One region of the Cupriavidus sp. MPR-AND1C genome, then DNA from elsewhere that is predicted to be linked to it. Evidence: predicted binding sites of a transcription regulator. Region 1 holds the regulator's gene; each other region holds the start of a gene.
What was found. The regulator FNR, encoded in region 1, switches genes on or off when oxygen is low (the NO sensors DNR and NnrR bind a similar motif). The targets are predictions, from matches to a motif close to TTGATNNNNATCAA.
Positions count from the first base shown of each region.

Region 1 (3,272 bases):
GGAGCGCGCGCAAACTGCGCCTGAAGGCCACCAAGCACACGCTCTGGATCGTGATCGCGCTATGGACCGGCTTTACCTTCGTCGGCTATTTCTCGCCCATCCGCACGCTCGGCGCGCAGGTGCTGAGCCTCTCGCTCGGTCCGTGGCAGACGTTCTGGATGCTGTTTTACTCGTTTGCCACCTGGGGCAACGCCGGCTTCATGCGCGAGCAGGTCTGCAAGTACATGTGCCCGTATGCGCGCTTCCAGAGCGTGATGGTGGATCGCGACACCTATGTAGTCACCTATGACGTGGGCCGCGGCGAGCCGCGCGGCAGCCGCTCGCGCAAGGCGGACCACAAGGCTGCCGGGCTGGGCTCGTGCGTGAATTGCAGCATCTGCGTGCAGGTCTGTCCTACTGGCATCGATATTCGCGATGGACTGCAGTACGACTGCATTGGCTGCGGCGCCTGTATTGACGCCTGCAACCAGGTCATGGACAAGATGGCTTACCCGCGCGGGCTGATTCGCTATACCTCTGAGAACGCCATGCGCAGCGCGCTCTCCGAGACCGTGGCGCGCAAGCGCCTGGTGCGGCCGCGCACGGTGATCTACTCGTTGATCTGGCTGGCGCTGGTCGCCGGCTTCATGGTCTCGCTGGCCATGCGCACGCCGCTCAAGGTCGATATCATCCGCGACCGCGGCGCGCTGGGGCGGGAAGTGGAAGGGCGCTGGATCGAAAACGTGTACCGGCTGCAGCTGATCAACACGACAGAGGCGCCGATGCGCGTCGCCGTCAGCGCGGGCAGCGATGAGCTCAAGGGCCTGGTCGTGGAATATGACCACGCTGCGGGCAACCTGGAGCCCACGTCCAATCGCCTGATTCCCGTGCGGGTGCGCGTGCCGATCGAGTCCGCGGCGCAGGGCACGCACAAGATCGAGGTCACAGTGACCGCGGTGCCCGACGAGGGCGCGGGGAGTCATGGCGCGGAGATTCGACAGAGCACCAGCTTTATCGTGCCGCGCAATCTATGAGGCGGCTGAGACGCTGGATGCACCAATCCGCACGCAACATACGCGATCTAGATCTAGAGGAGGCCAGATGACGCAGCAAAGCAATCCCTGGTGGAAGGAGCCATGGCCGTGGCTGCTGATGAGTGGGCCATTCGTGGCCATGGTGGCCTGCGGGGTCACGATCTGGCTGGCCATGACCCATCCGGATCCGCCCATTGAGGAGGGGGTGGCTCGCCACGGCCTGGTGGTCGAGAAGGCGGGCAGCGGGGCACGCCAGGCAGCGCCGGTCGCGGCGCAAGCGAGGTGATCATGAGACTACGCTGGCTGATGTGGGTGCTGTGGCCCGCTTTCCTGGTCGCCGGGCTGACGACCGCGCTGGTATTCTCCATGGTCGATCCCGGCGACCTGCGCTTCTTCGGCCAGCCGGTCGAGGCATCGCGGGAGGCGGTCTACACCGTGGGCTTCCTGATCGCGTGGGTGCTGTGCTCGCTGTCGAGCGGCTTGACGCTGTACACCATGCCCACGCGGCTGGCGGACACGGACGAGCTGGAGTGAATGCGATGCGCGCCTTGCCGGTTCAGGCCAGCAGGCGCGGTATCGCGGCGAGCCGCCGCGGGCGAGGGTGGCCCGCGACGAGCACGTCAGCAGGACTTGTTGACGATCTGCTTGATCCCCGCCATGTCGACCAGCTTGACGTGGCGCTGGCGAATCTGGATCAGGCCGGCTTCCGCAAAGCGCGAGAACAGGCGGCTGACGGTTTCGAGCTTGAGTCCCAGGTAGCTGCCGATTTCCTCGCGGCTCATGCGCAGCACAAACTCGGAGGCCGAATAGCCGCGCGCGGACAAGCGCTCGGACAGGTTGATCAGGAAAGCGGCAAGCCGCTCCTCGGCACGCATCGATCCGAGCGTGATCAACATGACCTGGTCCTGCGAGATCTCCTTGCTCATCAGGCGCATGAACTGATGCTGCAGGGAAGGCAGGACGTTGGACAGCGTCTGGAGATCGCCAAAGCGCACCATGCAGACTTCGGTATCCTCCAGTGCGGTGGCGTCCGAAGCGTGCTGCATCTCGCCAAGGCCGTCGAGGCCGACGACTTCGCCGGGAAGGTGGAAGCCCGTGATCTGCGAGCGGCCGTCTTCCATTGTCAGGTGGGTCTTGAGCGTGCCGAAGCGGATCGCGTAGACGGCGGTGAGAGGATCTCCGAGGCGGTACAGGGTTTCGCCCTTGCGTACGCGCACCCGGTCCTGGACCAGCGTATCCATCTTTTCGAGGTCCTGCTGCGACATGCCGACGGGCAGGCAGAGCTGGCCGAGCGAGCAAGTGGAGCAGCGGGGCGACATCTCGGTAATGGGAATGGTGGTGAGCAATTGGGGCCTGTCGGTTTAGCGCAGTCAATCAAGCGCGATGTGGCAGGCGCATTGAGTTGAGAGCTTGACGTTGAGAGTCGTCGATTGGAAGCGCTATCCACATCGGCCTGGCGCGCGGGTCTTGCGGCAGTGCGCTATCTGTGCAGCGCGGCTTGCCGTGCCCGTCGTCATGTTGCGCGAGCGCACTGGTGTGCGCGGGCGCCAAGCTTCATGTTGATAGCGCCTCTTGGAACTGCGGGGGCGCGTTCGCCGCATTTTACCGCGTCGGACGTTGCGATTGTGTGATTGGGAGGAGAAGTTGACCATAGGCGTGCTTATCAGCGTATTTACCCTGGCTTTGCTGGGCGGCGTGCACTGCGCCGCCATGTGCGGCGGGATCGCGCTGGCGGCGGAGCAGGGCGGCGTTGCGCGCGTGCCCGCCACGGTGCTCCGGCGTCCCGGCCATTGGTTGCTGGAACTGCTTGTCATGCATGCCGGGCGGCTGAGCATGTATGCGGTGCTGGGGGCCTTGCTGGGCGCCCTTGGCGCTGGTGTCTGGAAGGCACAGTACCTGCCGCTGCAGCGTTGGCTGTTCGGGATCGGCAGCGTGATGTTGGTGCTGTCGGGCTTGTGGATGTTGCGCGGGCGCACCATGGGTACGGGTTGGCTGGAGCGGCTCGCCGCCCGTGGCGCGGGCGGTTTGCTGCGCGGCCTTGGCGCCGTCGGGGCGCGCTTGCCGGCTGTGGCCCGGGCGCAGGGGCAGGGCCGGTTGCTGCGGCGCTACGGCATGGGGCTAGCCTGGGGGCTGGTCCCGTGCGGCATGGTGTACGGCGCCCTTGCCATGGCGTTGCTGGCCGGCAATGCGCCGTCGGGCGCGCTGGTGATGGCCGTGTTTGGCCTTGGCACCCTGCCAAACCTGCTGGTGATCTCGGGC
Region 1 is NZ_JBXASU010000066.1:23,654-26,925, reverse strand. It holds gene ccoG (cytochrome c oxidase accessory protein CcoG) at 1-1,013, shown strand, start outside; gene AC1RWI_RS27565 (hypothetical protein) at 1,081-1,299, shown strand; gene AC1RWI_RS27560 (hypothetical protein) at 1,302-1,547, shown strand; gene fnr (fumarate/nitrate reduction transcriptional regulator Fnr) at 1,634-2,359, opposite strand; gene AC1RWI_RS27550 (sulfite exporter TauE/SafE family protein) at 2,658-3,272, shown strand, end outside.

Region 2 (3,272 bases), on a different contig from region 1:
AGCCAGCCTGCCTGACTGGCAACCCTGGCAGCCAGCCTGAAACTGCCGTAAGCTCGCCGGTCGGCGCGTCAAACGCGCGCCGCATAAGAAAAACCAGGAGCATTCATGACGGCAGCACCCCTCGCTAATCTTTCCTCGCGCATTCCCGTTCCAGTCGAAAAGCAGACCGCTACCCGCCCGCTGCTGATCGCCGCCGCGATTGCCGTGCTCGCAAGCGGCTGGCTGCCCTCGGCCGCCAGCGCGGCCGATTACCCCGTCAAGCCAATCCGCTTCATCGTGCCTTACGCCGCAGGCGGCACCACCGACCTCGTGGCGCGCACGGTCGGCCAGAAGGTCGCGGAGAAACTTGGCCAGCCCGTGGTGGTCGAGAACCGCCCCGGCGCTGGCGGCAATATCGGCATGGAGGCGGTCGCCAAGGCCGCGCCGGACGGCTACACCATCGGCTTCGGCGCCATCTCGACCAATGCGTTGAACCCGCATATCTACAAGCACGTGCCGTTCGACCCGCGCAAGGATTTCACCGCGGTCAGCCTGCTTGGCACCTCGACCATCGTGCTGGAAGTCAGCAACAGCCTGCCGGTGAAGAACGTGGCCGAGCTGGTCAGCTACGCCAAGGCCCATCCCGGCCTGACCTACGCCACCGCGGGCACCGGCACGTCCATGCACTTGGCGGGCGCGATGTTCTCGCAGATGACGCAAACGGGCCTGACCCATGTGCCATACAAGGGCAGCAGCCCGGCTATCAACGACATGCTGGGCGGCCACTTGCAGGTGATGTTCGACAACCTGCCCGCCTCGCTGCCGCACATCCAGGGCGGCAAGCTGCGCGCGCTGGCGGTGGCCGGCAAGAGCCGCTCGCCGGCGCTGCCGAACGTGCCGACGCTGGCCGAGGCCGGCCTGGCGGGCTACGCCGTCGAGCCGTGGTTCGGCGTATACGGCCCGGCCGGGCTGCCCGCGCCGGTGGTGCAGGCACTCAATGCCGCCTTCGTCGCGGCGCTGGGCAATGCGGACGTAAAGGACAAACTCGGGCAGGCAGGCTTCAACCCCAAGGGCTCGAGCGCGGCTGACCTGCAGTCGCTGACGCTGTCCGAGTACGAGAAATTCGGCAAGGTCGCCAAGAGCGCCAGCATCTCGGTGGATTGAGCGCAGCCGGGGCTGCGCGCTTGCGGCGGGAGGATCGCCGGGGGCGCGCGGCTGCGCATCCATTACAATCCGGCTGCAACGGGCCCTCGCGCCCACTCCTGCCGCCTACCCGCCATGAAGCAAGATCCGCGTTTCCCCAAGCTGTACATCCTCGATCACCCGCTGATCCAGCACAAGCTCTCCCATATGCGCGACAAGGACACCTCCACGCGCACGTTCCGCGAGCTGCTGCGGGAGATCACGCTGCTGATGGGCTATGAAATCACGCGCGACCTGCCGCTGACCACGCGCCGCATCGAGACGCCCTTGGTGGAGCTGGACGCACCGGTGATCGCCGGCAAGAAACTCACCATCGTGCCGGTGCTGCGCGCCGGCGTGGGCATGAGCGACGGCCTGGTCGAGCTGATTCCCTCGGCCCGCATCGGCCATATCGGCGTCTACCGCGACGACCAGCACCGCCCGGTGGAATACCTGGTGCGCCTGCCCGACGTGGAAGACCGCAGCTTTATCCTGTGCGACCCGATGGTCGCCACCGGCTACTCCGCCGCGCATGCGGTGGATGTGCTCAAGCGCCGCGGTGTCAAGGACGATGCGATTACGTTCGTGGCGCTGGTAGCTGCGCCGGAAGGCGTCGAAGTATTCCAGAAGGCACATCCCGGCGTGAAACTGTTCGTCGCCTCCCTGGACAGCCACCTGGACGAGCACGCCTACATCATCCCCGGCCTGGGCGATGCGGGCGACCGGCTGTTCGGCACCAAAAACTGAGTTTTACTGCCCGCCCCGAGGCCAATCCCAGGATCCGGGCCCGATACGAACGCTGTCTGCGCCCGGCTTGACCGGCCTCAATCTCCCTGGCCACTGCTCTCCCTAGACTATCGGCAGCGGCATACCGGACGGTGTGCCTCACCTGACTTGGGAGACCCACATGGCAGCCTTGAAGATCCTGTTTTCGACCCCCACCGGGCTGATGAGCCTGGCCGTCATTGCCTTCATCATCGGCATGGGCTGGTTCTTCACCCGGCTGTTCCTGCGCAAGATGCGGGAGGACGAGGCAGCGGCGCAACGCCGCTAAGAGGCAAGCCCCGCGCGCTGGCGTGATCGCCGACGGACCGGCTGGCCGATACCACGCCATGGCTATGCGCCGCGCCCACCGATCTCGCCGGGCGTGGCACACCGGAGCGGCCTAGGGGTGCCCCCCTACCCTACTTCTTCTTGCCCGAGCCCAGCAAGCTGCCCAGCACGCCGCGAATCAGCTCGCGCCCGACCTGCGAGCCTACCGTGCGCGCGGCCGACTTGGCCATCGACTCCAGGATGGAATCGCCGCGCCCGGTCTTGCCCGTGCCCTTGGTCAGCCCGCCGAAGATCTCGCCCGCCTGTTCCAGCCAGCCGCCGCCCTGTGCGGGCGGGGCTTCGGGCTGGCCGGCCGTGGGCACGGGCGCGGGTGCGCCGCCGCCAGCAGCGGGAGCAGCCGCGGGCACGGCGGCACGGCCCTTGAGCTTCTCGTAGGCCGACTCGCGATCGATGGTCTGCTCATAGGTGCCGGCCACCAGCGAGTTCGCCAGCAACTGTTTGCGCTCGTCGTCGGTGATCGGGCCGATCCGGCTGCCAGGCGCCAGCACCCAGGCGCGCTCCGTCATGCCGGGGATGCCCTTGGCGTCCAGCAACGACACCAGCGCCTCGCCCACGCCGAGCTCCCCGATGGCTTTTTCCAGATCCAGCCCCGGCTTGGCCCGCATGGTGGTAGCCGCCACCTTGACGGCCTTCTGGTCACGCGGCGTGAAGGCGCGCAGCGCGTGCTGCACGCGGTTGCCAAGCTGGCCCAGCACGGTATCGGGGATGTCGACAGGATTCTGCGTGACGAAATACACGCCAACGCCCTTGGAGCGGATCAGCCGCACCACCTGCTCGATCTTGTCGAGCAGTGCCTTGGGCGCATCGTTGAACAGCAGGTGCGCCTCGTCGAAAAAGAACACCAGCTTGGGCTTGTCAAGATCGCCCGCCTCGGGCAGTTTCTCGAACAGCTCCGACAACAGCCAGAGCAGGAAAGTGGCGTAGAGCTGGGGCGAATTCAGCAGCTTGTCGGCGGCCAGGATGTTCACCACGCCCTGCCCGTTCTCGGTCTGGATGAA
Region 2 is NZ_JBXASU010000099.1:3,161-6,432, reverse strand. It holds gene AC1RWI_RS32510 (Bug family tripartite tricarboxylate transporter substrate binding protein) at 106-1,143, shown strand; gene upp (uracil phosphoribosyltransferase) at 1,258-1,908, shown strand; gene AC1RWI_RS32500 (DUF3149 domain-containing protein) at 2,069-2,215, shown strand; gene AC1RWI_RS32495 (helicase HerA-like C-terminal domain-containing protein) at 2,346-3,272, opposite strand, start outside.
Region 2: AC1RWI_RS32500 (DUF3149 domain-containing protein) is a predicted target of FNR. The motif match lies at 1,976-1,989, and genes of this name have one in related genera.

Region 3 (3,272 bases), on a different contig from region 1:
CTGGACGAGGACAGCGGCCCGGCCGAGGCCCGCGCCGCAGCCAAGGCCTTCAACCACATGCAGCAGCGCATCCGCACCCAGCTGGCACAGCAATCGCGCTTCCTGGCCGCCGTGTCCCACGACCTGCGCACCCCGCTCACCCGCATGAGCCTGCGCATCGAAGGCGTCGACGACAACCAGGTGCGCTATCGCCTGCGCCAGGACCTCGCGGAGATGAACGGTCTGATCGATGCCACCCTGTATTACCTGCGCGAGCGCGACGGCGCCGCCGCACCGCGCCAGCGGGTGGATGTGCATGCCTTGCTGCAGGCCGTGGTGGACGATGCCACGGAGATTGGCCAGGACGTCACCTTGTCTGGCGACGCCGAGCCGCTGCTGGCCTATCCGGCCGAACTGCGCCGGGCCGTGGTCAACCTGGTCGAGAACGCGCACCGCTACGGCGGCAGCGCGTGCATCGAACTGGCAGACAGCGCCGAGCGGGTGATGATCGATGTGTGTGACAACGGCCCCGGCATTCCGCCGGAGGAAATGGCGCGCGTGCTGGAGCCGTTCTACCGGCTCGAATCCTCGCGCAACCGTGCCACCGGCGGGGTTGGCATGGGCCTGTCGATCGCCGCCGATATCGTCTCGCGCCACGGCGGCGAGCTCAGCCTGGCCAACCGGGCGGAGGGCGGCCTGCGGGTGCGCATCGTGCTGCCGCGCGCCTGAGCGGCGGGCGGCCGGTGCCAGCGCTACCGCTCACCGTGCCGTGCCGCCACCCATTGCCGCAAGCTGCACATACTGCGATCCGCGCGATCCGCGCGTGAAATCCAGCACGAAATCGCCCACGTCGACACGGGCCTGCAGCGCGCGCCGCAGGTCCGCCGGGGTGGCCCCGCGCGGCGCGGCCAGCGCCGTGCGCACCAGCCAGGCCGCGCCGATATAGCCGGCCAGCGTGGCCGGCGAGGCGGGCTCGTCCAGGAACTGCTTCATCCGGCCCACGTGCTCCTTGACCACGCGCAGGGTCAGGTCCTGCGGCCCCGGGGCGATCTGCGTCAGCACGATGCCGCCGATGTAGCCGGCGCCAAGAATCTCGCGTGCCGCCAGCGAATTGACCGCCGACAATCCCACCAGGAACCCGTACCAGCCCCGCGCCGCCAGCGCGCGGCCGAGGTTGCCATAGGCCAGCGTATCGCCCGCCACGATCACCGCGGCCGGGCGCGCGGCGGCGATGCGTTGCGCCACCGCGCCGGCGTCGCTGCCCTTGCCCGCATCCAGCGTGAGGGCCTGCAGTCCCGGCTCCTGCTCGGCCTGGCGCCGCCACGGCGTGCCGCTAGCCAGGCTGCCGGCCGCAAAATCCGGCGCCACGGCCAGCACCAGTTGCTTGAGGCCATAGCTGCGCAACTGCCGGATGGCCGCGTCCAGCTCGCTGCGGTAGTCGGCCCGCGTGTACCAGACGTGATCCGCCGCGAGCGACAGCCCCGACAACGGCGCCACGATCTGCACGCCGCGCCGGGCCAGCTCGGGCGAGGCGGCCAGCACTGGCAGCAAGGCATCGCTGGGGCCGAACAGCAATTCAGCCCGCTCCCCGTCAACCAGCGACAGCGCCTGCGCGGTGGCCGCGCGCGGATCGGCGTCGACCTCGCGCACCACATGCACCACGCGAGGCTCGCGCGCGCCGGCGTTGGCCGCATCGAACATCACTTTGGCCCCGGCCAGGTAGTCGCGTGCCAGGTCGGCCTGGGCACCGCCCCGGTCCACCAGGTGGCCGATCACCAGCGGGCGGCGTGGTGGCGCCTGCGCCAGCAAAGAGGCAGGCGCCAGCATGGCGCTGCCAAGCGCGGCCAGGACCCGGCGGCGCGGCGGCCGTGCGGGGTTGGCGATCAGGGAGGAAGCGTGCATGGGAATCCGCGAGGCCAGGTGCAGAGCAATGGCATGATTGGGGAGAGCGCCGCGCAGCCTATCCGATCCAGGTGACGCTGGCATGACGCCGGGCATGTCCGGGCCGTGGCGCGCCGCATGTCATGGGCCGCGGCTTGACCCCGGTCAACGCAGGCGCGGGCGGCGCGCCCTACGATGGGCCATCGAATCCACGACAAAGGCCGCCCCATGGCTGCGACTGCCCCCGCCCCGTTCCCCAACGCAATGTCCGTTCCCGTTGCCGTCTCGAGCCAGTCCCGCACCTGCTCCGGCAAGTGTGGCGCCGCCTGCACCGGCAAGCCGGCAGGACCAGGCGCTGCCGCGCCGGACCGGCATGCCTTGTCGGACTTTCGCGCGCTGGCGGGCCGCATGGATATCAACGGCCCGCGCTACACCTCGTACCCGACGGCGGACCGCTTCCACGGCGGCTTCGGCGCGCAGGACTACCAGCAGGCGCTGGCCGATTGCGCTGCTAGCGCCACCCACGCCGCCAACACGGCCAGCACGGCCAAAGCCGCCGCGCCGCTTTCGCTGTATGTGCACGTGCCGTTCTGCGAGAACATCTGCTACTACTGCGGCTGCAACAAGATCATCACCAAGGACCACCGCCGCAGCGCCCGCTACGTGGACTACCTGGCGCGCGAGATGGCGCTGGTGGCGCAGCAGCTCGGCACGCGGCGCGAGGTGGTGCAGTCGCACTGGGGCGGCGGCACGCCGACCTTCCTCGATCCCGCCGAGATGCGCCGTGTCATGGACGCGCTGCACCAGCACTTCCACCTGCTGCCCGAGGGCGAGCACTCGATCGAGATCGACCCGCGCCGCATCGGCGACGCGCAGATGGCGCTGCTGGCGGAACTTGGCTTCAACCGCATCAGCCTGGGCGTGCAGGATTTCGACGCCGAGGTCCAGCGCGCCATCCACCGCGTGCAATCGCAAGCTGAGACGCAGGCGGTCGTCGACGCCGCGCGCCGGCTGGGTTTCCGCTCGGTCAGCATGGACCTGATCTACGGCCTGCCGCACCAGACCACGGCGCGTTTTGCCGCCACTGTGGAGCAGGTGCTGGCGATGCGCCCGGACCGGCTCTCCGTGTACAGCTACGCGCACCTGCCGCACGTGTTCAAGCCGCAGCGGCGCATCGATGAACGCGCACTGCCGGCAGCCGCAGAAAAACTCGACATCCTGGTCGGCACGATCGAGCAGCTCACCGCCGCGGGCTATGTCTACATCGGCATGGACCACTTCGCGCTGCCGGACGACGCGCTCGCCGTGGCCCAGCGCGAGGGCCGGCTGCAGCGCAACTTCCAGGGCTATTCCACCCATGCCGGCCATGACCAACTGGGCTTCGGCGTCTCGTCGATCGGCGCGGTGGCGGG
Region 3 is NZ_JBXASU010000139.1:8,938-12,209, reverse strand. It holds gene AC1RWI_RS36110 (ATP-binding protein) at 1-708, shown strand, start outside; gene AC1RWI_RS36105 (ABC transporter substrate-binding protein) at 739-1,881, opposite strand; gene hemN (oxygen-independent coproporphyrinogen III oxidase) at 2,089-3,272, shown strand, end outside.
Region 3: hemN (oxygen-independent coproporphyrinogen III oxidase) is a predicted target of FNR. The motif match lies at 2,016-2,029, and genes of this name have one in related genera.